Regions from separate parts of the Caballeronia sp. LZ024 genome, predicted to be linked through region 3. Evidence: riboswitches for the same ligand, from Rfam matches in the RefSeq annotation. Region 3 holds a riboswitch; each other region holds the start of a gene.

Region 1 (7,372 bases), on a different contig from region 3:
TGGCCTTCGAGTTGCTGTTCGGCGTCGAGCAGATGCCGCTCGACTTGCGCGCGATAGTCGCCGGGGTGTTGCCACAGACCGCGCTGCATCGCTTCGGTCAGCCGCTCGCAGATCGAATGCAGCGCGTGTGGATTGTGGCGCTGCATGAACGCACGCGTGTCGGCGTCGTTCACGTAGGCATCGGTGACGAGCGCGTACTGATGATCCGACACCACGCGCGCGGTCGCATCGTAGCCGAACAAATAATCCACGGTGGCCGCCAGCTCCGACGCGCCCTTGTAGCCGTGTCGCTTCACGCCGTCGATCCACTTCGGGTTCACCACGCGCGAGCGGATCACGCGCGCGATCTCTTCGTTCAGCGTGCGGATGCGCGGCGCGGCGGGGTTGCTGTGATCGGCGTTGTACGCCTCCGGCTGCGCACCCGACAGATGCCTGACCGCCGCGACCATGCCGCCCTGGAACTGGTGATAGTCGTTCGAATCGAGCAGATCGTGCTCACGGTTATCCTGGTTCTGCACGACCACATCGATGCCTGCGAGCCGCGCGCCGAACGTCTCCCGCGCGTCGATACCGTCGCCGGCCTGCGAATACGCGTAGCCGCCCGCGCTCTGAAACGCGCGCGACAGGTCGCCGTCGTCCTGCCATTGCTTCGCGTCGATCAGTTCCTGCAGGCCCGCGCCATACGCACCGGGCTTCGTGCTGAACACGCGCCAGCCGGCACGCGCACGCGCTTCCTTCGCGTCGATGCCGCGCGCGACGAGTTTGTCGCGCTCGCGCATGATGCGCGCGCGGATCGGGTTGAGGTCTTCGGGCTCGTCGTCGAGTTCGGCGATCGCCTGCACGGCCGCGTCGAACAGATGCATGAGGTTCGCGAACGCATCGCGGAAGAAGCCCGACACGCGCAAGGTCACGTCGATGCGCGGACGGTTGAAGATCGTGATCGGCAGGATCTCGAAGTCGGTCACGCGATGGCTGCCCGCCGCCCACTTCGGGCGCACGCCCATCAGCGCGAGCGCCTGCGCGATGTCGTCGCCGCCGGTGCGCATCGTCGCTGTTCCCCACACCGAGAGCCCGACCGCGCGCGGATAGTCGCCATGATCCTGGAGATGCCGTTCGATCAGCAGATTCGCCGACTTGAGGCCGATCGACCAGGCCGCTTGCGTCGGCAGCGCGCGCGTGTCGACGGAGTAGAAGTTGCGGCCGGTCGGCAGCACGTCGGGGCGCCCGCGCGAAGGCGAGCCGCTCGGGCCCGGCGGCACGAAGCGTCCTTCGAGCCCGCGCCGAAGCTGCATGAGTTCTTGCGGCCCGCATGCGTCGAGACGTGTCAGCAAGTCGCCTTGCAGGCGCTCAAGGACGAGCGATGTCGCGGGCCATGCGTCCGGCGCTTGCGAAGCGTCGAGCAGCTTCGTCGCGAGCAGTTCGAGACGTTCGCGCGTGTCGCCGTGATGACGCCACGCCGCCTCCGTCACGTCGAGCAGCGCGGCGGGACGCGGTCCGGTCCACGGCGCGGCCCAGTCGGCGTCGAGCGGATTGAACGCGTCGCCGAGTTGCAGGTCGCGTGCGAGTGCGGTGAGCAGACTCGCGTTCGCGCCCTGCGCGTCGCCGACAGGAAAGCGGCCGAGCGCGAGCAGCGTGTCGCGCCGCTGCACGCCTTGCGGCGACGCGCCGAACGTATGCAGGCCGTCGCGGATCTGCGCTTCCTTCAATTCGCAGAGATAGGCGTCGGTGCGCGTGAGGAGCGCGTCGTCATCGGCGGCGGCGAGCCCGAGTTCTTCGTGCAGCCGTTGCGCGACGATGCCTTCGAGGATCGACTTGCGCAGCAGCTTCGCGCGGCGCGGATCGACCATCAGCGCTTCGTAGTATTCGTCGACCTGCCGTTCGAGGTCCTGCAACGGCCCGTAGTTTTCGGCGCGCGTGAGCGGCGGCATCAGATGATCGACGATCACCGCCTGCGCGCGGCGCTTCGCCTGACTGCCCTCGCCCGGATCGTTGACGATGAACGGGTACAGATGCGGCATGGGTCCGAGCGTCAGGTCCGGCCAGCATGAACCGGAGAGCGCCATGCTCTTGCCCGGCAGCCATTCGAGATTGCCGTGCTTGCCGACGTGCACGATCGCATCGACGGAAAAACGCCCGCGCAGCCAGAAATAGAACGCGAGATAGGAATGCGGCGGAACGAGCTCCGCGTCGTGATAGCTCGCGTAGTCGCCGCGTTCGCGCGATCGCGCGGGCTGGATGCCGACGAAGACTTCGCCGCAACGCCAGCCCGCGATCATGAAGCGGCCGCGTCGAACCGTCGGGTCCGCTTCGGGCGGTCCCCAACGTTCGTTCAGCTCTTGCTGCACATTCGCGGGCAGCTTGTGGAATGCATCGAGATAGTCGTCGAGCGCGAGGCTTTGCAGCGCGGGACGCAGGTCGCGCACGACCGGATCGTTGGTCACGCCTTCGGTCAGCGCGCGCATCAGCGCGTCGCCATCGGCGGGAAGCGGACCGACGCGATAGCCCGCATCGCGCAGCATCGTCATGATGTTGACGACCGACGCCGGCGTATCGAGCCCGACACCGTTGCCGATGCGACCTTCGGAAAGCGGATAGTTCGCGAGGATCAGCGCGACGCGCTTCTGCGCATTCGCGGTCGATCGCAGATGAGACCATCGGCGGCTCAGTTCGGCGACGAAACGCACGCGTTCGTGGTCCGGCTGATAACGCACGACATCCACCTGCGTGTGCTTGCAGTGATACGCGAGCCCCTTGAAGCTGATCGCGCGCGTGATGATGCGGCCGTCGACTTCGGGCAGCGCGACATGCATCGCGACATCGCGCGAGTTCAGACCGTGGTTGTCCTTCAGCCAGTCGTCGCGATTGCCGCCGCTCAGGATCACCTGAAGCACCGGCGCATCGCCTGCCAGTTCGAACGGCGCCGGATCGTCGATCACGCCGGCGGCGAACGCCGTCGTATTCAGCACGAGCGATGCGCGATGATCCGCGCACAACTGCTGCACGACTTCGCGGCTCACCGCGTCCTTCAGCGACGACATCGCGATCGGCAACGGATTCATGCCCTCGGCTTCGAGCGCGTCGACGAGCGCATCGAACACGGCCGTATTGCCCGATTGCAGATGCGCGCGATAGAACAGTATCGCCACCACCGGCGCGCCTTCGGTCCAGCGCGCGCGCCAGTCGTCGATGGTCGCCACTTCGCGTGCCGGATGATAAAGCGCGACCGTGGGCAACGCGCTCGGCGCACGCGCTTCGCGGCCCCAGCCGAACGCGCGATGACCGATCGCGCGCAAGAACTCTTCCGCGTTCTGCGCGCCGCCTTCGCGCAGATAACGCCAGAGTTCGTGGCAGAACGCGGGATCGGCCGTGCTCTTCGCGACGAGGTTCGGGTCTTCCTGAAGGTCGCCGGAGAACATCACGAGCGTCTGCTTCTCACGCTTCGCGAGCGCGACGATGCGTTCGATACCGTAGGGCCAGTAGGCTTCGCCGCCAAGATGGTCCACGATCACGACGCGCGCATGGCGCAACACATCGTCGACGTAGAAGTCCACCGACGCCGGTTGGCGCAGGAACGCCTGGTTCGCGAGCCGCACCGCCGGAAAGCCCGCTTCCAGACGCGGCACCGCGCTCGCGAGCAGCGAGAGCGTGGTGTCGGCGGAACTCAGCACGACGATCGGCGCGGGCGTCTGCTCGATGCGCATGACGCCCGCTGCGTCATCGACGAATCCGCCCGGCGTCGTGCGCAGCAGATGCATCGCCTTACGCCTGCGCAGGAACGCGGGACAGCGCGGACGTCAGCGCTTCCTGCAACGCGGGCTGGTCGAGATCCTCGCCGATCAGCACGAACCGGCTTGCCGCTTCGCCTGCTTTCCAGCGGCGGTCGAAGTAACTGTCGAAGCGCTTGCCGACGCCCTGCACGACGAGCCGCATCGGCGCGCCCGGCAGCGCGGCAAAACCCTTCACGCGATAAATCGTGTTCGCTTCGACGAGCATCTGCAACGCCGCGACGACCTGCTCGCGCGACTCCACTTGCGCGCTCACGACGACCGAATCGAAGTCGTCGTGATGATGATCGGCGTGGCCTTCTTCATCGGGCGAGCCGTGGTGATCGTGGCGCAGATGGATCGTGTCTTCCGACGCGGATTGCAGCCCGAGCAACGCATGCAGGTCAAGCTGTCCCATGTGCGCGGGCACGATTTTCACTTCGGCCGGAATCTCGCCGCGAATCAGCGCTTCGACCTTGGCCTGCGCGGTTTCGTCGATGAGATCGGTCTTGTTGAGGATCACGAGATCGGCCGATGCCAACTGGTCTTCGAACAACTCGTGCAGCGGCGATTCATGATCGAGATTCGGATCGGCGCGCCGCTGCGCATCGACGGCTTGCGGGTTCGCGGCGAACTGGCCGCTCGCCGCAGCCGGTCCGTCAACGACGGTCACGACGGCATCGACCGTGAACGCATTCTTGATCGACGGCCAGTTGAACGCCTGCACGAGCGGCTTCGGCAACGCGAGCCCGGACGTCTCAATCAGCACGTGATCGATGGCATCGCGCCGCTCGACGAGCTGCTCCATGACCGGATAGAACTCTTCCTGCACGGTGCAGCAGAGGCACCCGTTCGCAAGCTCATAGAGATTGCGTTCGCCCGACGACGGTTCATCTTCGCAGCCGATGCCGCAGCCCTTGAGAATCTCGCCGTCGATGCCAAGCTCGCCGAATTCGTTGACGATCACTGCAATGCGCAGACCATTGGCGTGCGAGAGAATATGCCGCATGAGCGTGGTCTTGCCGCTGCCGAGAAAGCCGGTTACGACCGTCACCGGGATTTTGCGCGTTTGCATCCGTTGCTCCGTGAGTGTTCTGCTGCGCCCTGGCGATACGTGTCATGCGCGAAGCGCCAGGCGTCATGAGGAATTGAACCGCGCGCCGCATCCCCGCGACGACGATCCGTTCTGTTGTCTGGCCGGTATCCGGGCTGACGAAAACGCCGCTTCACCTTCCCGCGCGATGGGCATGACAAACGCGCAGTGGAGCAATGCAGATGCGGCGAACGCACGTGCACCGAAGCCGGCATGGCCGCGCGCGCGACATCGATACGATGCGCGACGTGCGGCTTTCGCTTACCGTTGCGGGGGCAGCGCAGGTTGGCGACGATCCGTGGCGGACCGGACGCTTCCTGCTTCCCGTTTAACCGCGCGCGAAGAGCAACGCGCGCGAGCACCAGAATGCGAGCAAGTCTAGGCTGCAAGCGCACGAGCGTCAAGAAAGGACGCCCCTTCCCGCGCCCCTCCTGTGTTATCTTTCCCCCGCGTCTGGTGCTCATGCGCGGCTCGTCGAGGCCCGCATAGTCAAACGGGAAACAGGAGCACAATAGCCTCAGGGCCAAGTGCCAATCTGTGCTGTCCCCGCAACGGTACGCGACTAGCGGCTCAACCTGCCGCGCATTCTCTTCACGGCCACTGCGAGGCGACGAGCGGGAAGGCGAACGGAGTGAGTCGCAAGCCCGGATACCGGCCAGCGCAAGTGGCCGGCAACGCGTGCATCGCACCGTTGCCCTGGCCGAACGCCCGCGTCCGCGAGGGACGGACCGCGGTGCGCACTGCATCCCAGACGCATCACATGAATCCAGCTATCGCGCGCGAACGTGCGGAACCTGCATGGCGCCATCGCCCGAACCGGCGAGGTGCCGCATGACCGCGCCGCAAGGCCGCGTCGACCTGATCGGCGCAGGCCCCGGCGACGTCGAACTGATGACGCTCAAGGCCGTCAAGGCGCTGTCGGAAGCCGACGTCGTGCTCGTCGACGATCTCGTCAGCCCCGACGTGCTCGCGTTCGCCCGCAGCGATGCGCTCATCACCTATGTGGGCAAGCGCGGCGGCCAGCCTTCGACACCGCAGCCCGTCATCCTCGAACTGATGCTCGCGCACGTGCATGCGGGACGCCGCGTCGCGCGACTGAAGGGCGGCGATCCGTTCGTGTTCGGGCGTGGCGGCGAGGAAATGCAGGCGCTCGCCGCCGAGGGCGTGCAGGTCGGCGTGATCCACGGCATCACTGCGGGCATCGCGGCACCGGCCGCCATCGGCATTCCGCTCACGCATCGCGATCATGCGATGGGCGTCGTGTTCGTGACGGGGCATGGCGCAAGCAAGGATGCCGGCAGCGGCGACGGCAGCCGGGAACCCGACTGGGCCGCGCTCGCCGCGACAAAAATGACGCTCGTCATCTATATGGGCATGCGGCGGCTTGCTGACATCGTCGCGGCGCTGATCGCGGCCGGCCTCGATCCGCAGACGCCCGCCGCCGCCATCGAAGCCGCCACGCGTCCCGAACAGCGTCATCTGCTTGCGCCGCTCGAAAAGCTGCCCGATGCCGTCAAGGCGGCCGCGCTCGGCGCGCCCGCCATCGTCGTGATCGGATCGGTGGCGGGACTCGGCATCGCAAGCGCGCTCGATGCATCGGCAGGCACGTCATGACGACGCTTTCCATCGTGCTCGGCATCGGCTGCCGGCGCGGCGTGAGCGTCGAGGAGATCGAAGCCGCCGTGCAGCGTGCACTCGATGCGCTCGATGCGCCCGGCGCGCATGCACTCGCCAACGTGCGCGCGGTGGCGAGCATCGAAGGCAAGTCCGACGGGGCCGCGCTGCTCGCGTTCTGCGAGCGCCATCGCCTGACGCTGCAGCTTTTCACGGCGCAACAGATCGAAGGCGTCGACACGCACGCACGGGCGTCCGCGCAGGTCCGCAAGCATCTGGGCGTCGGCGGTGTCTGCGAACCGTGCGCGCTGCTCGCGTCGCACGAGGGACGCATCGTCGTGCCGAAGACGATCGTCGACGATGTGACCGTCGCCATCGCCGCCGATCACTCAATTCATCATTCGAAGAGCCACGCATGAAAACCGATACCGAATCGCACCTGCGCATGACGCAGCGTCGCAAGGAAGGCCACGAGAAGAAGCAGGCCGCCGCCGATCACGAGAAGGGCCTGCTGATCGTCAACACCGGCAACGGCAAGGGCAAGACGACGGCCGCGTTCGGCATGGCCGTGCGCGTGCTCGGCCACGGGATGAAGCTCGGCGTCGTGCAGTTCATCAAGGGCGCGCTGCATACGTCCGAGCGCGATTTCCTCGGCGCGATCGCGAACTGCGACTTCGTCACGATGGGCGACGGCTACACCTGGAACACGCAGAACCGCGAGGCCGACATCGCCACCGCGAGGAAGGGCTGGGACGCCGCGTGCGACATGATCAAGAGCGGCGAGTACCAGATGGTCGTCCTCGACGAGCTCAACACGGTGCTTAAGTACGAATACCTGCCGCTCGATGAAGTGCTTGGCGTGCTGAACGCGCGGCCCGCGACGCTGCATGTGGTCGTCACC
Region 2 (7,372 bases), on a different contig from region 3:
TTGCCGATGTTGAAGATCTGCATGAAGCGCTCGGCGTGACGCGAGAGCGATTCGCGGGAGAGCAGCACGCCGGCCGGCACGCCGACGACGAGCGCGAGGGCCATCGAATAGCCGACGAGCGCGAGATGGCGCGCCGTGTAGTAGACGAGATCGGCGCGATACTGCGCGAACGCGTCGGCGCCGATCGCGCGCGCAAGCAGCACGACGACGATACCGATCGCGACGACGGCCGCGGCAATCCTGACGGGACGTGGATTGATCAAACTGAAAGTCTCCTTGTTCGATGCGCCGTCGCCATCGGCCACGGTCAGCGCAAGCGGCTGTCCGCGAAAAATGGCAAGACGGCGCAGCGGCGCCATTCGACGCCTTGCTGGAAAAAGTTCGACCGGACCGCGCTTGCGCGAGCCTGGGCCCGGCAGCGCAGTTTGGCCGGCTGATCGGCCGGCGCGAGTCGGCAGGGACATTCGATGACAAACGACGGGACGAAAGCCCGCAAGCCGCGAAAGAACCCTGTTTTTTGCCCGTCGCCGATGGCTGGTTGCCGGAGCGCGAACTAGCGTTGGCGAACGGGACGGATACCGTCGCTGGGACGGCAGTGAATCAGCATGCGACCGGCGAGCCGGCGCGGGCTGAATGGACGGACCAAGCACAACTTTGCTAGTGAAGCAAATTCGAGGCCTGGTCGTGCAGGCACGGGTTCTCGTCGCTGCAAACTGAAAGCGAAACGCACATCTGTTTGCTTTGCGCCGCGAACCCCGCGCAACTATCTGTGAACTGCATCGATTGTGTTGGCGACGCGGCAGTATATAAAATTGAGACAGCCGCGTCTACCTTTGAAAAATCGCGCTCGCCGACAAAGCGTCGTCCAGTCCGTCCCGAACTTTTTTCAAGAACCCCGCTCTGATATTTTCAATTACCTTTCATCGTGAGGCCGGCGTCGGGTATGATCGGCGGCCTCGACAGCGCGCCGCGCTTGGCCGAACATAACGAATCCTCCACGACACTCGAACCACATGGACTATTTCCTGGCACTGGCAAGCGATCCCGCCGCCTGGGCTGCACTCGCGACACTCGTGGTCATGGAAGTCGTGCTCGGCATCGACAACCTGATCTTCATCTCCATTCTCACCAACAAACTGCCGCCCGAGCATCGCGCGCGCACGCAGAAGATCGGCATCGGGCTCGCGCTGATCATGCGGCTCGGTTTGCTCGGCACGATCGCGCTGATCGTGCGCCTGACGACGCCGATCTTCGAGGCATTCGGTCACGGCTTCTCGTGGCGCGACCTGATCCTGATCGCGGGCGGCGTGTTTCTCGTGTGGAAGGCGACCAAGGAGATCCATCATCACGTCGCGCACGACGACGATCTCAGCGACGGCGGCGCTGTCAAGACGTCCGGACTTTCGCCGATGTCGGCGATCGGACAGATTCTGGTGCTCGACCTCGTGTTCTCGATCGACAGTATCGTGACGGCCGTCGGCATGACGGAGCACATTCCGATCATGTTCATCGCGGTGATCGCGGCGGTGACGGTGATGCTGTTTGCGGCCGGCCCGCTGTCGCGCTTCATCGAGCGCAATCCGACCATCGTCATGCTGGCGCTCGGGTTCCTGCTCGTGATCGGGATGACGCTGATCGCGGAAGGGTTCGGGTCGCATGTGCCGAAGGGGTATATCTACGCGGCGATGGCTTTCTCGGCGCTGGTGGAGGGGTTGAATATGCTGTCGCGGCGGGCGAAGTCGCGAAGAAGCGCGCAGCAGCCGCGTTGAATCCACGGCACCGCGCGGCGGACGCCGTGCGGTGCCGAGTCAGAACGGAAGCTCCGACTGCCGCGCGTCCTTCCTCGGCTTCACCTCTCGCTTCGCCTCTTCCCGCAGCCACCGCGCAATCGCATCGACGACGTGCTGCCGCTCGGCGTCATCCAGCGCCCTTCCCGCTTCGATCCCATGCCATTTCGCGAGACAGCCACGGCAGCACGTCGCGGTCGCGTGCTGTGCGATGAACACTGGGTGACCGCGAAACGGCGTCTGCTTGCCATCGTTCGAAAGCATCGCGGGAGCGAGCCGTTTATCGATCAATTCGTGTGCGTGCGCGATTACTTCGTCGAGCCCTTTATCGTGCAGATAAGCCAGCTCGCGCGCGCCGAGGCTGAAACGCCTGCGAAACGCGGACTTCGTTAGCGCCTCAAACAGCGAATCGAGAGCGCGCATCGTCGTCTCAAGCCTTCCGATAAAGCGACGAATCCGCGAAACCTTCAGCCGCAAGCACGCGCCCGACGACAATCAACGCCGTGCGCTCGATCCCCTTCGATTGCACCTTCAGCGCGATATCGGCAAGCGTGCCGAGCACTTTCTCCTCGTCCGGCCAGCTCGCGCGAAACACGACTGCGACCGGACAATCCGCGCCGTAATGCGGCAGCAGGTCGGCGACGATGCGCTCGATATGCCGCACGCCGAGATGGATCGCCAGCGTCGCGCGATGCCGCGCGAGATCGGCGAGCGCTTCGCCTTCGGGCATCGACGTCTTGGCGGCGTAGCGCGTGAGAATGACCGTCTGCGAGATGCCGGGCAGCGTGAGTTCGCAGCCGAGCGTCGCAGCCGACGCCGCCGCTGCCGTCACGCCCGGCACGATCTCGTAGGGAATCGCCAGCGCGTTCAGCCGCCGGATCTGCTCGCCGATCGCGCCGTACAGCGACGGATCGCCGGAATGCACGCGCGCAACGTCGTGACCGCGTGCGTGCGCGTCGCGCAGCAGCGCCACGATCGCATCCAGATCCAGTTCCGCCGTGTTCACCACCGTGTGCGCGGCGTGTCCCGACAGCACGGCCTCGGGCACGAGCGACCCGGCGAAGAGAATCACCGGGCACGAGCGGATCAGCCGCTGCCCCTTGACCGTGATGAGTTCGGGATCGCCGGGTCCGGCGCCAATGAAATAGACCGTCATCGTGAAACCTGCAACAAAGGTTGATCGGAAGGCAGCCAGCGCGCGAGCGCGTCGAGGGCGCTTGCCGTGTCGTCGAACTCGCGGGTCGCCGGGGGAAGTTCGGGCCTTTTCAGCATCACGACCGGCACGTGCAACTCGCGCGCCACCGCGAGCTTCGCCTCGGTCGCGCCGCCGCCGCTGTTCTTGCTGACCACGATCTCGATGCGCCGTTCTTCAAACAGCGCGCGTTCGCCTTCGATGGAAAACGGCCCACGCGCGCCGATGACCGTCGCGCGCGCGTTGCCCGCGTGGGCGTCCAGACAGCGGATCGTCCAGTGCTGCGACGGCGGTATCTCGTCGAGATGCGCAAGCGGCTCGCGCCCGAGCGTCCACAGCACCCGCCGATACGGCGCGATACGCGCGACGACTTCGTTCCAGCCGTCGGCATGGCGCCAGTCGTCGCCGGGTTGCGGCGTCCACGCCGGCCGCCGGATCGCCCAGCACGGCACGCCGGTCAAGGCGCTCGCCTCGCAGACATTGCGGCTCATTTGCGCCGCGTAAGGATGCGTCGCGTCGATCAGCAATCCGATGCCCTGCGCCACGACGAACGCCGCCAGCGCCCGCGCGCCGCCATATCCGCCGACGCGCACTTCGCAGACGAGATCCGCAGGCACGCGCCCGAGTCCCGCGAGACTGTAGACGTGTCCGGGACCGAGACGGCGCGCGATCGCGAGGGCGTCGCCGGTGCCGCCGAGAAGCAGTACGCGCGTCACGACGCCGCTCCGACGATGCGTCCTTGCCGGTCGATCGCGAACGCCTCCACGACGATGCCGTGCGGCACTACGCCGAGCGCCACGTCGCGAGCACGCGTGCACACGATATCGCCGAGTGCGATGGCTTGCGCCCGCGCGAGCGCGAGCGCTTCCTGACTCGTGTTCGCCGCGCGGATCGCGTCCTGCAACGCCTGATCCGCGCCCGCGTCGGCGGCCCACACGGCGAGCTGCGGCAGATCGATGCTCGAATTGCGGCTGTGCAGGTCCATGTGTCCGGCGGCGAGCTTGCTCATCTTGCCGAAGCCGCCGCAGAGGCTGAGTTTGCCGACTGGCGCGCGTCGCAGATGCTTGAGCACCGCGCCGGCGAAGTCGCCCATTTCGACGAGCGCGATGTCCGGCAGTCCGTAGTGCGCGCGCATCGCGTCCTCGCTCTGGTTGCCGGTGCACGCGGCGATGTGCGTGTAGCCGTTGGCGCGCGCGACGTCGATGCCCTGATGGATCGACGCGATATACGCCGAGCACGAAAACGGCCGGACGATGCCGGTCGTGCCGAGAATCGACAATCCGCCGACGATGCCGAGCCGCGGATTCATCGTCTTCTGGGCGAGCGCCTCGCCGTTCTCGACGCCGATCGTGACGTCGAAGCCGCCGGTAAAGCCGTGTTCGCGCGCGAGCGCTTCGATGTGGTCGGTCATCAATCTGCGCGGCACGGGATTGATGGCCGGCTCGCCGATCGCGAGCGCGAGGCCCGCGCGCGTAACCGTGCCGACGCCCGGCCCGGCGAAGAACCGCACGCCCGGTTTCGACGACAGCCGCACGCGCGCGAACACGATGGCGCCGTGCGTGACGTCGGGATCGTCGCCGGCGTCCTTCACCGTGGCCGCTTCCGCGATGTTGCTGTCGCCGGTCCCGTGCCGGCAGTAGACGAGCGGCATGACGACGACCTGCCCCTTCGGCAGCGTGATTTCCGCGCGCTCGCTCGCTTCGCCGCACAGCAGCAGCCGCGCGGCCGCGAGACTCGTCGCGGTGGCGCAACTGCCGGTGGTGTAACCGCTTCGGAGCGGCGCGGGATGTTCGGGCGTCTCGTCACGCATGGCTGGGTGGTCTCGATCCGAAGTCAGCGCTTGAACGCATGCAGCAGCGTGATCGGCAGCGCCTGACGCCAGGTATCGAAGGCGCCGAGCGGCTCGGCCTGCGCGACGCCGATGCGCGTCAGCTCGCCGCCATGCTGCTCGCGCCAGGCGATGAGCGTGGCTTCGCTTTGCAGCGTCACCGCATTGGCGACCAGCCGCCCGCCTGCACGCAGTCGCGACCAGCACGCATCGAGCACGCCCGGCACCGTCACGCCGCCGCCGATGAACACTGCGTCGGGCGCGGGCAGGCCGTCGAGCGCGCCGGGCGCCTCGCCCTCGATCAACTGCAAGCCCGGCACGCCGAGCGCGTCGCGATTGTGTTCGATCAGGCGCTGCCGTGCGCGATCCGCTTCGATCGCGATCGCGCGGCAGGACGGATGTGCGCGCATCCATTCGATACCGATCGAGCCGCAGCCCGCGCCGACGTCCCACAGCAGTTCGCCCGCGCGCGGCGCGAGCCGCGCGAGCGTGATCGCGCGGACATCGCGCTTGGTGAGCTGGCCGTCGTGGCGAAAAGCGTCGTCGGGAAGACCGGGGGTGAGCGGCAGGCCCGCGCCGTCGGCGTTCGCGCGGCATTCGACGGCCACCAGATTCAGCGCGGCGACGCTCGCGTGCGTCCAGTCGTCGGCACGGGCGTCGATGCGCCGCTCGTTCGCGCCGCCGAGATGCTCGAAGACGCTCATGCGGCTCGCGCCGAATCCGCGCGCGGCGAGCCACGCGGCGATCGCGGCCGGCGACGCGCCGTCGCTGCTCAAGACGAAGAGGCGCGCGCCGCGATCGAGCGATGCGTTGAGCGACGCGAGCGGCCGGCCGACGAGCGACACGCTCGCCACGTCCTGCAACGGCCACTGCAACCGCGCCGCCGCGAGCGACAGCGACGACGGCGCGGGCAACACACGCCACGCGTTCGCGTCGAGATGCCGCGCGAGCGTCCCGCCGACGCCGAACAGCATCGGATCGCCGCTCGCGAGCACGACGACCGGCCGGCTCGTTTCATGCAGCAGCGGTTCGACGGAAAACGGCTTCGGCCACGCCACGCGCCGCGCCCGCAGGCGCGCGGGCAGGAGCGCGAGATGCCGCTCGCCGCCGTAGACCGCGACGGCCGCGAGCAACGCGCGACGCGCATCGCGCCCGAGTCCGGCCCAGCCGTCTTCTCCGATTCCCACCACGGTCAGCCAGGGTGACATCCGCCGATCCTCGATTCCGGTTCTTTCATGTTTGACGCGCGCACGCAAGGGCGCGAGAAGCTTGGCGGGCGCTGAAAGCGGGCATAATACCCGCTTAGTCGGTGCCCGTTCGGGCCTAACAGGGAACACAGTGAAACTGTGGCTGCCCCCGCAATTGTACGCAGCGAGTCCGCGCTCCACTGCCACTGGTTTATACCGGGAAGGCCGGCGCGGATGGCGACCTGCCAGCCAAGAGACCTGCCGACACAGTGCTCGCGAGACGCCGATCGGGCGGGGTGTACCGATCCAGCCGTGACCGCGCGAGTCCACACGGGTTACGCTTTGACCACACATTCACACGCACCTGCGGCACCGCGAGCGTCGGCTTGTCCGGGGCTCGCGCGCATCGTGCCCGCGCGCGACGGCGGCCTGTGCCGCATTCGCCTGATGGGCGGCGAGCTGACTTCGGCGGCGGCGCACGTCGTCGCCGATGCCGCCGCGCGCCACGGTTCCGGCGTCATCGAAGCGACCAATCGCGCGAACCTGCAACTGCGCGGCATCCGCGACGACGCGCACGAAGCGCTCGTCGCGATGCTGCTCGATGCCGGTCTCGGCCCGGCGACACCCGGCGCCGACGACATCCGCAACCTGCTGCTGAGCCCCATCGCCGGCAACGAAACGCGCACGCTCGCCGAACAGATCGTCGCGGAGATGCAGCGCGACGTGCGGCTCCATGCGCTCTCGCCGAAGTTCGCGTTGCTGCTCGATGGCGGCGAGCGGCTCGCGATGCTCGATCATCCGCACGACATCTGGCTCGCGGCAATGGACGACGGCGCGCGTTTCGCATTCGGGCTTGCGGGGTGTCCGCCAGTCGCGCCCGACGATGCGCCCGCCATCGGCTCGGTCGAACGATCGCAGGCGGTGCCGCTCGTGCTCGCGCTGCTGCACGCGTTCCTCGGCCTCGCCGCGCCCGAGCAGGCGCGCATGCGCGATCTGCTCGACGCGGATTCCGTCGAACGCGTTCTGGCTGCGCTCGACGTTCCCTTCATGCGCGACGCGCGCGCGTGGCGCCGTGCTCCCGCCGATCCGGCGTTGCGCTTAGGCGCCCATGCGCAAGCCGGGCACGACGCGACGCACGTAGGCGCGCAACTGCCGCTCGGACGGCTGTCCGTAGCGTCGCTGCGTGCGCTCGCGGAACTCGCCGAAACCCACGGTTCATCCATCCTGCGCATGACGCCGTGGCAAAGCGTGCTGCTGCCCGGCGTCGAAGCGGCGCACGCGCCGTTTGTCCTCGACACGATGCGCGCGCTCGGCTTCGCCACTTCGCCTGACGCGCCGCTCGCGCGCGTGATCGCGTGCGCGGGTTCGCCGGGCTGCG
Region 3 (7,372 bases):
CGCGCTCGTCGAGACCGGTCTCGTGTGGCGCGCGGCGGAGGTCAGTCCTGTGCTCGCCGGTTTCATCGACATCGTGCGCGCCCACGGCGCGGCGGTGCCTGCTTCATAGTTCGCGCTCATGGCTCACGCTTTATCGCTCGCTTGAGAGTTCGCGCATCTCGAACCGCTACTACAACTTACGATGCTCATACACCCCAATTTCGATCCCGTCGCGATTCATCTCGGCCCGCTCGCCGTGCGCTGGTACGGCCTCATGTATCTGGTTGCGTTCGTGACGGCGGTGGTCGTCGGCCGGCTGCGGCTGCGGCTGCCGCATGTCGCGGCGCAAGGCTGGACCGTGCGCGACATCGACGACATGCTGTTCTACGGCGTGCTCGGCACGATCCTCGGCGGCCGGCTCGGCTACGTGATCTTCTACAAGGCGAGCTGGTATGCGGCGCATCCGCTCGATATCTTCAAGGTGTGGGAAGGCGGCATGTCGTTTCACGGCGGCTTTCTCGGCGTGACGCTCGCGATGGTCCTCTTCGCGTACCAGCGCAAGCGCACGTGGCTGCAGGTCACCGATTTCGTCGCGCCGATGGTGCCGCTCGGGCTCGCGGCGGGGCGTCTCGGCAACTTCATCAACGGCGAACTGTGGGGCCGCGTGACCGATCCGAACGCGCCGTGGGCGATGCTCTTCCCGGGCGCATCGAACGACGATGCGATCTGGCTCGCCAAGCACCCGCAAGCGGACCTGCGCTGGCATCTGACGGAGATCTTCGAGCGCTATCACATGTTGCCGCGCCATCCGTCGCAGTTGTACGAGATCGCGCTGGAAGGACTCGTGCTCTTCATCGTGATCTGGACGTTCTCGCGCAAACCGCGGCCCGTGGGCGCGGGCTCCGCGCTCTTTCTGATCGGCTATGGACTGGCGCGCTTCACGGTGGAGTTCGCGCGCGAGCCCGACGATTATCTCGGCCTTCTCGCGCTCGGCTTCTCGATGGGCCAGTGGCTTTCGCTGCCGATGATCGTCGTGGGGATCGCGATGATGATCTGGGCCTACCGGCGCGACGGGCGATTGCCGTCGAAGCCCGCGAACGCGGCCTGACGCATGAACGACGCCTCGCCATCGCGAGGCGCCGTTCCGTTAGCGCGCCATCTGCACCGACCCCGACACGTTGACCGTCACGGTCGAGGTGCCCGCCTCGAAGGCCATGGGCGCGGCCATCTTCGCATCGGCGCTCATCGCGCGCGCCTGCATCATCATCACGGGACGCGGCGACGAGCCGTCGTGATTCACGCTGACTTCGCGGATCGAATAGCCGCTGTAGCCGAACGCCTGCGCCGAGGCCTGCGCCTGCTGGCGAAACGAGTCGATCGCCTGCGTCGAGAGCTTTTGCGCGGCCGCGCGCTGGGCCTGCGGCGACAGCGAGAACGCGACATTGCCGACCTGCATCGACGAACTCATCTTGCCCGCGAGCTTCGATGCCGCCGCGAAATCATGCGATTCCAGTACGACTTCGGTGCGGCCGCGCCAGGCGGAAATGCGGCCGTCGCGATCGGTCGACGGGAACACGGTGAACGAGCCGCTACGCGCCGTCACGCCCTCGACGCCCTTTGCGGTGCGCAACGCAGCGTCGGCGCGCTGGTTGAGCGTGGTCGTGAGCGACGATGCGTCCTGCGCTTCCTGTTCGTAGAAGAGCGTGATGTTGACGGTGTCCTGCGGCACTTCGGTGCTCGCCTGCGCCGACAGCGACAGCACGCCCGAAGGCTGTGGCTGCGTGAGCACGGTTTGCGCGGCGACCGTCGCCGACATCGTGAGCGCCGCGCTCGAAATGGCGGCGGCCGCGAGCGCGAACGCGGTTTTGTTTTTGATCATCGTGGAACTCCGGGAGTGTGGAATCGCTTGATTTGCGACGTCACTTAGGCGGCTCGCGAGCGCGCGAAGTTCCTGCGCGCGTTTAGACGAGATGCTCGGTGATGAAGCGCCATTGCGCTTCGGTCACGGGCGTGATGGAGAGACGATTGCCTCTCGCGAGCACTTGCATGTCGGCGAGTTCCTTGTGTTCGCGCAGCGTCGCGAGCGCGACGAGCGGCGTCTTCTTCACGAAGCGCACATCGACGAGAAGCCACCGCGGCGTTTCCTGCGTCGACTTCGGATCGTAGTAGGAACTCTTCGGATCGAACTGCGTGGGATCGGGATACGCCGTCGAGACGACCTCCGCGAGACCCGCGATGCCGGGCTGCGGGCAGCTCGAATGATAGAAGAGCACGCGGTCGCCGACCTGCATCGCGTCGCGCATGAAGTTGCGCGCCTGATAGTTGCGCACGCCGGTCCACGGCAGGGTTTTCTTCGGCGCGTGCGCGAGATGATCGATGCTCGCTTCGTCCGGTTCGGACTTCATCAGCCAGTAACGCATGATCGATGTGAATGTGAGAGCGTGTTGAGCAGCCTGCCAACCGGGCAGCCAAAGAAAAACGGCATCGGAAAAACCGATGCCGTTTCAGATAAGGTCCCCGCCTCAGCCGCTAGGCCGGCATCCTGAACCGGGGTTCAAGATTGGTCGCAGTAAGCAGCACTTCGGGTACATCAGACAGAGTGACGCGCGCGCCCGTGCTACAAATTTCCGCAACCGTGCACAATGGCATTGGTTCAAGGAATATATGACCTTGGCGAACCAGGCAGGGAGTACTAACTCTACACCAATCGCCAGTCGGATGCAGCAACGACTTTAAGCTTTCGCGATTTAAGAACGCTTGTCACGCTGGCGGCCATGTGATGAGCATGCTCGTCGCGAGACCGTGCTCACTGCGCTTCATATTGCGCGATGACGGCGCCCAGTTGCTCGTTCATCCGGTGCACCGTGTGGCGGATTTCTTCGGCGGGGAAGGCCTCGCCATGACGCACGCTGTTCTGCAGCTTAAGCAATTCCGACGCCAGCGAGAGCGCCGCCATCACCGCGATGCGGTCCGTGCCGCGCACGCTGCTTGCATTGCGCACCTTGTTCATCTCTGCATCGACGCGGGCCACGGCTTCGCGCAGTGCGTCTTCGGTTTCGGCCGAGCACGCGAGACGGTATTGCTGGCCGAGAATGGAGACTTCGATCTGTTTGGTGCTCATGCTTTTTCTCCGTGGCTGTGTTCACCGTTCATCTCGCCGGCGTGCGCGTGTTCGGGCGCATCAGACGAAGAATCGGCCGACGCATCGGGGCCAAGGAGATCCATTTGATTGTCGGGCTCGGGCGCGGCTTTCGCGCGCGGCAGTTTTTCGAGGATGGCGTTCAGGCGCACCTGCGCGTCGTCGATCTTCGCCGAGAGTCCGTCGCGTTCCGCCTGCAGCGTGTCGCGCTCTTCGCGCACCTGCGCGAGTTCGACCTGCACGGCGGCGAAGTCGGCACGCACCTGGTCGAGTTGTTCTTCGAGTGCGCGGTGGGCCTGATGATGGCGCTCGCTGATCTTGATCAGCCGGCCGATGTTCTGTGAAAGTGATTCGAGTTCGTTGAGCATGTGCTGCGTCCTCTAAAGACCTCGCATTTTAGCGCGGTTCAACCGAGCTTCCGATAAATGTCTCGTTTCGAGACGTAACAGCACGCCTTCATGCGCAAAAACGCATTTCTTCAGCGCAATACGTGTGTGGATAGAGCGGGTCGTTGCGTCGCGTCAATCGCAGCGCGCGCCGACCTCTTGCATCCGCGCCGCTTTCTTGACGCTCGCGGGCGTGGCTCCTAAACTTGCCGCACTTTTGGTGCTCGCGTTCGCCTTCGAAGCGGACGCAGTCAAACGGGAAACAGGGAGCGAAGTCCGGCAAGGACGAGCCAACCTGTGCTGCCCCCGCAACGGTAAGCGACCGCAACGCAAGTTGCAAGTCGTCCCCGATACGTTTTGCCCGTGTTTTTGCCCGCATTTTTCGTCACTTGAAACAGGCGGCCGAGGCAAACGTTAAATGCCACTGCGCCAACGCGCGGGAAGGCGGGACGATGCTGTCGCCAGCCCGGATACCGGCCAGGAGTCGGGTGCGTCGCGCTTTGCCTTGTTCCGCGCGCCGTGCCGATACGCGCATGAAGCCCGCGGGGAGCGGGCCGCGCTCGTCATCGACAGGAAACGCTTCACACATGTCTTCAATCTTCGCCCGCGCGGCGCGTCCGGTGCTGCTCGTCGCCTGTGGCATGCCGTTCGCTTCGTCCGCGCAATCCATCGATCCGGCCGACGGCCATGCAGGGACGACGACGCTCGCGCCCGTCGTCGTGACCGCGACGCGCGCAAGCGAGCCGCTCGCCGACACGATCGCGCAGACCTCGCTCTTCGACGCGCAGGACATCGCCGATACCAACGCCTCCGATGCGCTCGGTCTGCTGGCCCTCGCCCCCGGCGTGCAGATCACGCGCAACGGCGGGCCGGGCGCGACCTCGGGCCTTTACGTGCGCGGCGCCGCGTCGTCGCAGTCGCTCGTCTTGATCGACGGCGTGCGCGTCGAGTCGGCGGGACTCGGCGCCGCACAGCTCTCGCAACTGATGCTCGACGAAATCGACCACATCGAAGTGGTGAACGGCAACGTGTCCGCGCTGTACGGATCGGGCGCGATCGGCGGCGTCGTGCAGGTCTTCACGAAAGAGGGCGGCGCTCATCCGCCGCGCGTGAACGTCGAAGCGGAGTACGGCAGCTATCACACGCAGCGCCAGCAATTCGGCGTGAACGGCGCGCTCGACCGCGATGGCCGCACGACCTTCGACTTCACCGTCTCACGCGAAAAGACCGACAGCTTCTCGTCGATCGATCCGGCGCTCGCACCGGGCGCGAACCCGAACGCGAACGGCTATCTGAACGAAAGCGTCGCCGCGACGCTGCGCCATGCGTTCACGGATAAGTGGGACGGCGGCGTACGATTCTTGCAGTCGAACGGCATCAACAGTTTTGACGACGCCTACGGCCGCCCGTCCGATCTCAACGAATCGCACGACCGCGTGCGCTCGGCGTCCGTTTTTGCGAACGGCCGGCTGACCGACCGCTGGACGACGCACTTCACGATCGCGCAGGGTCAGGACCGCGCGAACATCGAACAGAACGGCGTCTATACGAACCGCTTCAACTCGGAGAACCGGCAGTACCTGTGGCAGAACGACGTGCGGCTCGCGGCCGGTCACAAGCTGCTCTTCGGCTACGAGCACACGGACCAGACGCTCGATTCCGATCAGCTCGACGCGCCCGACCGTCATGTGAACTCGGTGTTCGCGGGTTATGTGGGGCGCATCGGCGCGAGCCAGTTCCAGGCGAACCTGCGGCGCGACCAGTACTCCGATTTCGGCGGCGCGAACAGCTACTATCTCGGCTATGGCTACAACTTCGACGCGCACTGGAAGGCGAGCGCAAGCTACGCCGCATCGTTTCGCGCCCCGAGCTTCGACGATCTGTACTATCCGTTCTCTGGCAATCCGTCGATCCAGCCCGAGCGCAGTCATTCGGTGGAAGCGGCGTTGCAGTACGCGTCGTCGGCGCTTGGCGTGCTGCGTCTCACCGCGTTCCAGACGCGCTATTCGAACCTGATCGATTATGTCGCCGATGGCAGCGGCTTCTATATCGCGCAGAACGTGGGGCGCGCGAAGGTGCAGGGCATCGAGGGATCGTGGGCGGGGCAGGTCGGCGCCACCGACGTGCGCGCGAGCTTCACGCTGCAAAATCCCGTCGACGAGACGAATCACGAGGAACTCACGCGCCGCGCGCGCCGTTTCGCGGCGTTCACGGCGCATCGCTTGATCGGCCACTGGCGCGTGGGCGGCGAATGGATCGTGAGCGGCGCGCGCAGCGACTACGAGTCGACGCTCGCGGGCTACGGCCTCGTGAACCTGTCGGCGCGTTATGACATCACGAAGTCGTGGTACGTGGACGCGCGCATCGACAACCTGTTCGACAAGGACTATGAACTCGCTTACTCGTACAACACGCCGCGTCGCGGCGCGTATCTCACGATCGGCTGGCGGCAGCTCTGATGCGAACGGTGCGCGCTGACGTGAGCACCGGGAGCCCGCCCGCGCGCGGCATGAACGCGGGCCGCGCCGCCGCGATCTGGAGCGCGCTCGCGGTGGCGGCGCTCGTCGTGTTCGTGGCGTCGCTCGCGCTCGGCAGCTTTGCGCTGCCGCCGCTGCGGGTGATCGACGCGTTGTTGCATGCGCGCGCATCGTCGTCCGATGTGATCGACGAGATCGTGCTGAGCCTGCGCCTGCCGCGCGCGCTCGCCGGCTTTGCCTCGGGTGCGCTGCTGGCGATGGCCGGCGCGCTGCTGCAAGTGCTTCTGCGTAATCCGCTTGCGGAGCCCTACGTGCTCGGCGTGTCCGGCGGCGCGGCAACCTTCGCGCTCGGCGCGATGCTGGTGTCGATGCCGTGGTGGAGCGTCGACGTGGCCGCGTTCGCAGGCGCCTTGCTGTCGATCCTGCTCGTGCTCGGCCTGGCGCGCCGCGAGTTGTGGCGCGGCGAGCCGCAGGACGCCTCGCCGCGTCTGCTGCTGACGGGCGCGGTGATCGCCGCGGGCTGGGGCGCGCTCATCACGCTGATGCTCGCGCTCGCGCCGGAGAGCCGCCTGCGCGGCATGGTCTTCTGGCTGACCGGCGACCTGAACGGCGTCGCGACACCGTGGACCGCGCTCGTCGCGCTGGCCGTCGCGTTCGTCGTCGTCGTGCCCGTCGCGCCGCAGCTCAACGTGCTGCTGCGCGGCGATGCCGCCGCGCAGGCGCTCGGCGTGCCCGTCGTGCGCCTGCGCCTCTTCATCTATCTCGTGGCGTCGCTCGCGGCGGCAGCGGCCGTGACGACGGCGGGCACGATCGGCTTCGTCGGGCTCGTCGTGCCGCACGTGCTGCGGCTTGCGTTCGGCAACGACCAGCGCATGCTGATGCCCGCCGCCGCGCTCGGCGGCGGCGTCGCGGTGATGGGCGCGGACCTGATCGCGCGCACGGCCATCGCGCCGGCGCAGTTGCCCGTCGGCGTGATCACGGCGCTGATCGGCGTGCCCGTCTTTCTCTGGATGCTGCTGCGGAGGCCGCGATGAACGCGAGCCTTCGCGTCACCGGCCTCATGTTGCAGGCCGCGAGCCGCACGCTCGTCGAATCGCTCACGCAGACCTTCGCGCCCGGCGAAATCTGGTGCATCGCGGGGCCGAACGGCGCGGGCAAGACGACGCTCATCGGCGCGCTGGCCGGTCTGTCGAAGGCGCTGGCAGGTTCGGTATCGCTCGATGGCGTCGATCTCGACGACTGGCGCGCCGCCGACCTCGCGCGGCGTCGTGCGCTGATGCCGCAAAGCAGCCACGATGCGTTCGATGCGACCGTGCTCGACATCGTGATGCTCAACCGCTTTCCGCATCTGACCGGCGGGGGCTGGGAAAGCGAAGCGGACCGCCACGCCG

What was found. Region 3 has a riboswitch for cobalamin ahead of QCE48_RS03250 (TonB-dependent receptor domain-containing protein). Riboswitches for the same ligand answer to the same signal wherever they lie in the genome.
Region 1: linked by a shared signal. The riboswitch ahead of cobW (cobalamin biosynthesis protein CobW) and the one ahead of QCE48_RS03250 (TonB-dependent receptor domain-containing protein) in region 3 are both predicted to bind cobalamin.
Region 2: linked by a shared signal. The riboswitch ahead of cobG (precorrin-3B synthase) and the one ahead of QCE48_RS03250 (TonB-dependent receptor domain-containing protein) in region 3 are both predicted to bind cobalamin.

What each region holds. Positions count from the first base shown of each region.
Region 1 covers NZ_JARUXL010000004.1:694,873-702,244, forward strand. Annotated here, with positions in the region: gene cobN (cobaltochelatase subunit CobN) at 1-3,755, opposite strand, end outside; gene cobW (cobalamin biosynthesis protein CobW) at 3,760-4,839, opposite strand; cobalamin riboswitch at 4,942-5,238, opposite strand; cobalamin riboswitch at 5,295-5,532, shown strand; gene cobA (uroporphyrinogen-III C-methyltransferase) at 5,689-6,471, shown strand; gene QCE48_RS25365 (cobalamin biosynthesis protein) at 6,468-6,890, shown strand; gene cobO (cob(I)yrinic acid a,c-diamide adenosyltransferase) at 6,887-7,372, shown strand, end outside.
Region 2 covers NZ_JARUXL010000004.1:682,549-689,920, forward strand. Annotated here, with positions in the region: gene QCE48_RS25285 (ABC transporter permease) at 1-260, opposite strand, end outside; gene QCE48_RS25290 (TerC family protein) at 1,014-1,769, shown strand; gene QCE48_RS25295 (DUF4186 domain-containing protein) at 1,809-2,210, opposite strand; gene cobM (precorrin-4 C(11)-methyltransferase) at 2,218-2,943, opposite strand; gene QCE48_RS25305 (cobalt-precorrin-6A reductase) at 2,940-3,695, opposite strand; gene QCE48_RS25310 (cobalt-precorrin-5B (C(1))-methyltransferase) at 3,692-4,789, opposite strand; gene cbiE (precorrin-6y C5,15-methyltransferase (decarboxylating) subunit CbiE) at 4,813-6,015, opposite strand; cobalamin riboswitch at 6,098-6,275, shown strand; gene cobG (precorrin-3B synthase) at 6,403-7,372, shown strand, end outside.
Region 3 covers NZ_JARUXL010000001.1:663,708-671,079, forward strand. Annotated here, with positions in the region: gene QCE48_RS03215 (LysR family transcriptional regulator) at 1-109, shown strand, start outside; gene lgt (prolipoprotein diacylglyceryl transferase) at 182-1,087, shown strand; gene QCE48_RS03225 (SIMPL domain-containing protein) at 1,127-1,858, opposite strand; gene QCE48_RS03230 (EVE domain-containing protein) at 1,941-2,399, opposite strand; RNA gene ssrS (6S RNA) at 2,490-2,671, opposite strand; gene QCE48_RS03240 (cell division protein ZapA) at 2,786-3,100, opposite strand; gene QCE48_RS03245 (ATPase) at 3,097-3,486, opposite strand; cobalamin riboswitch at 3,706-4,001, shown strand; gene QCE48_RS03250 (TonB-dependent receptor domain-containing protein) at 4,092-5,963, shown strand; gene QCE48_RS03255 (FecCD family ABC transporter permease) at 5,963-7,015, shown strand; gene QCE48_RS03260 (ABC transporter ATP-binding protein) at 7,012-7,372, shown strand, end outside.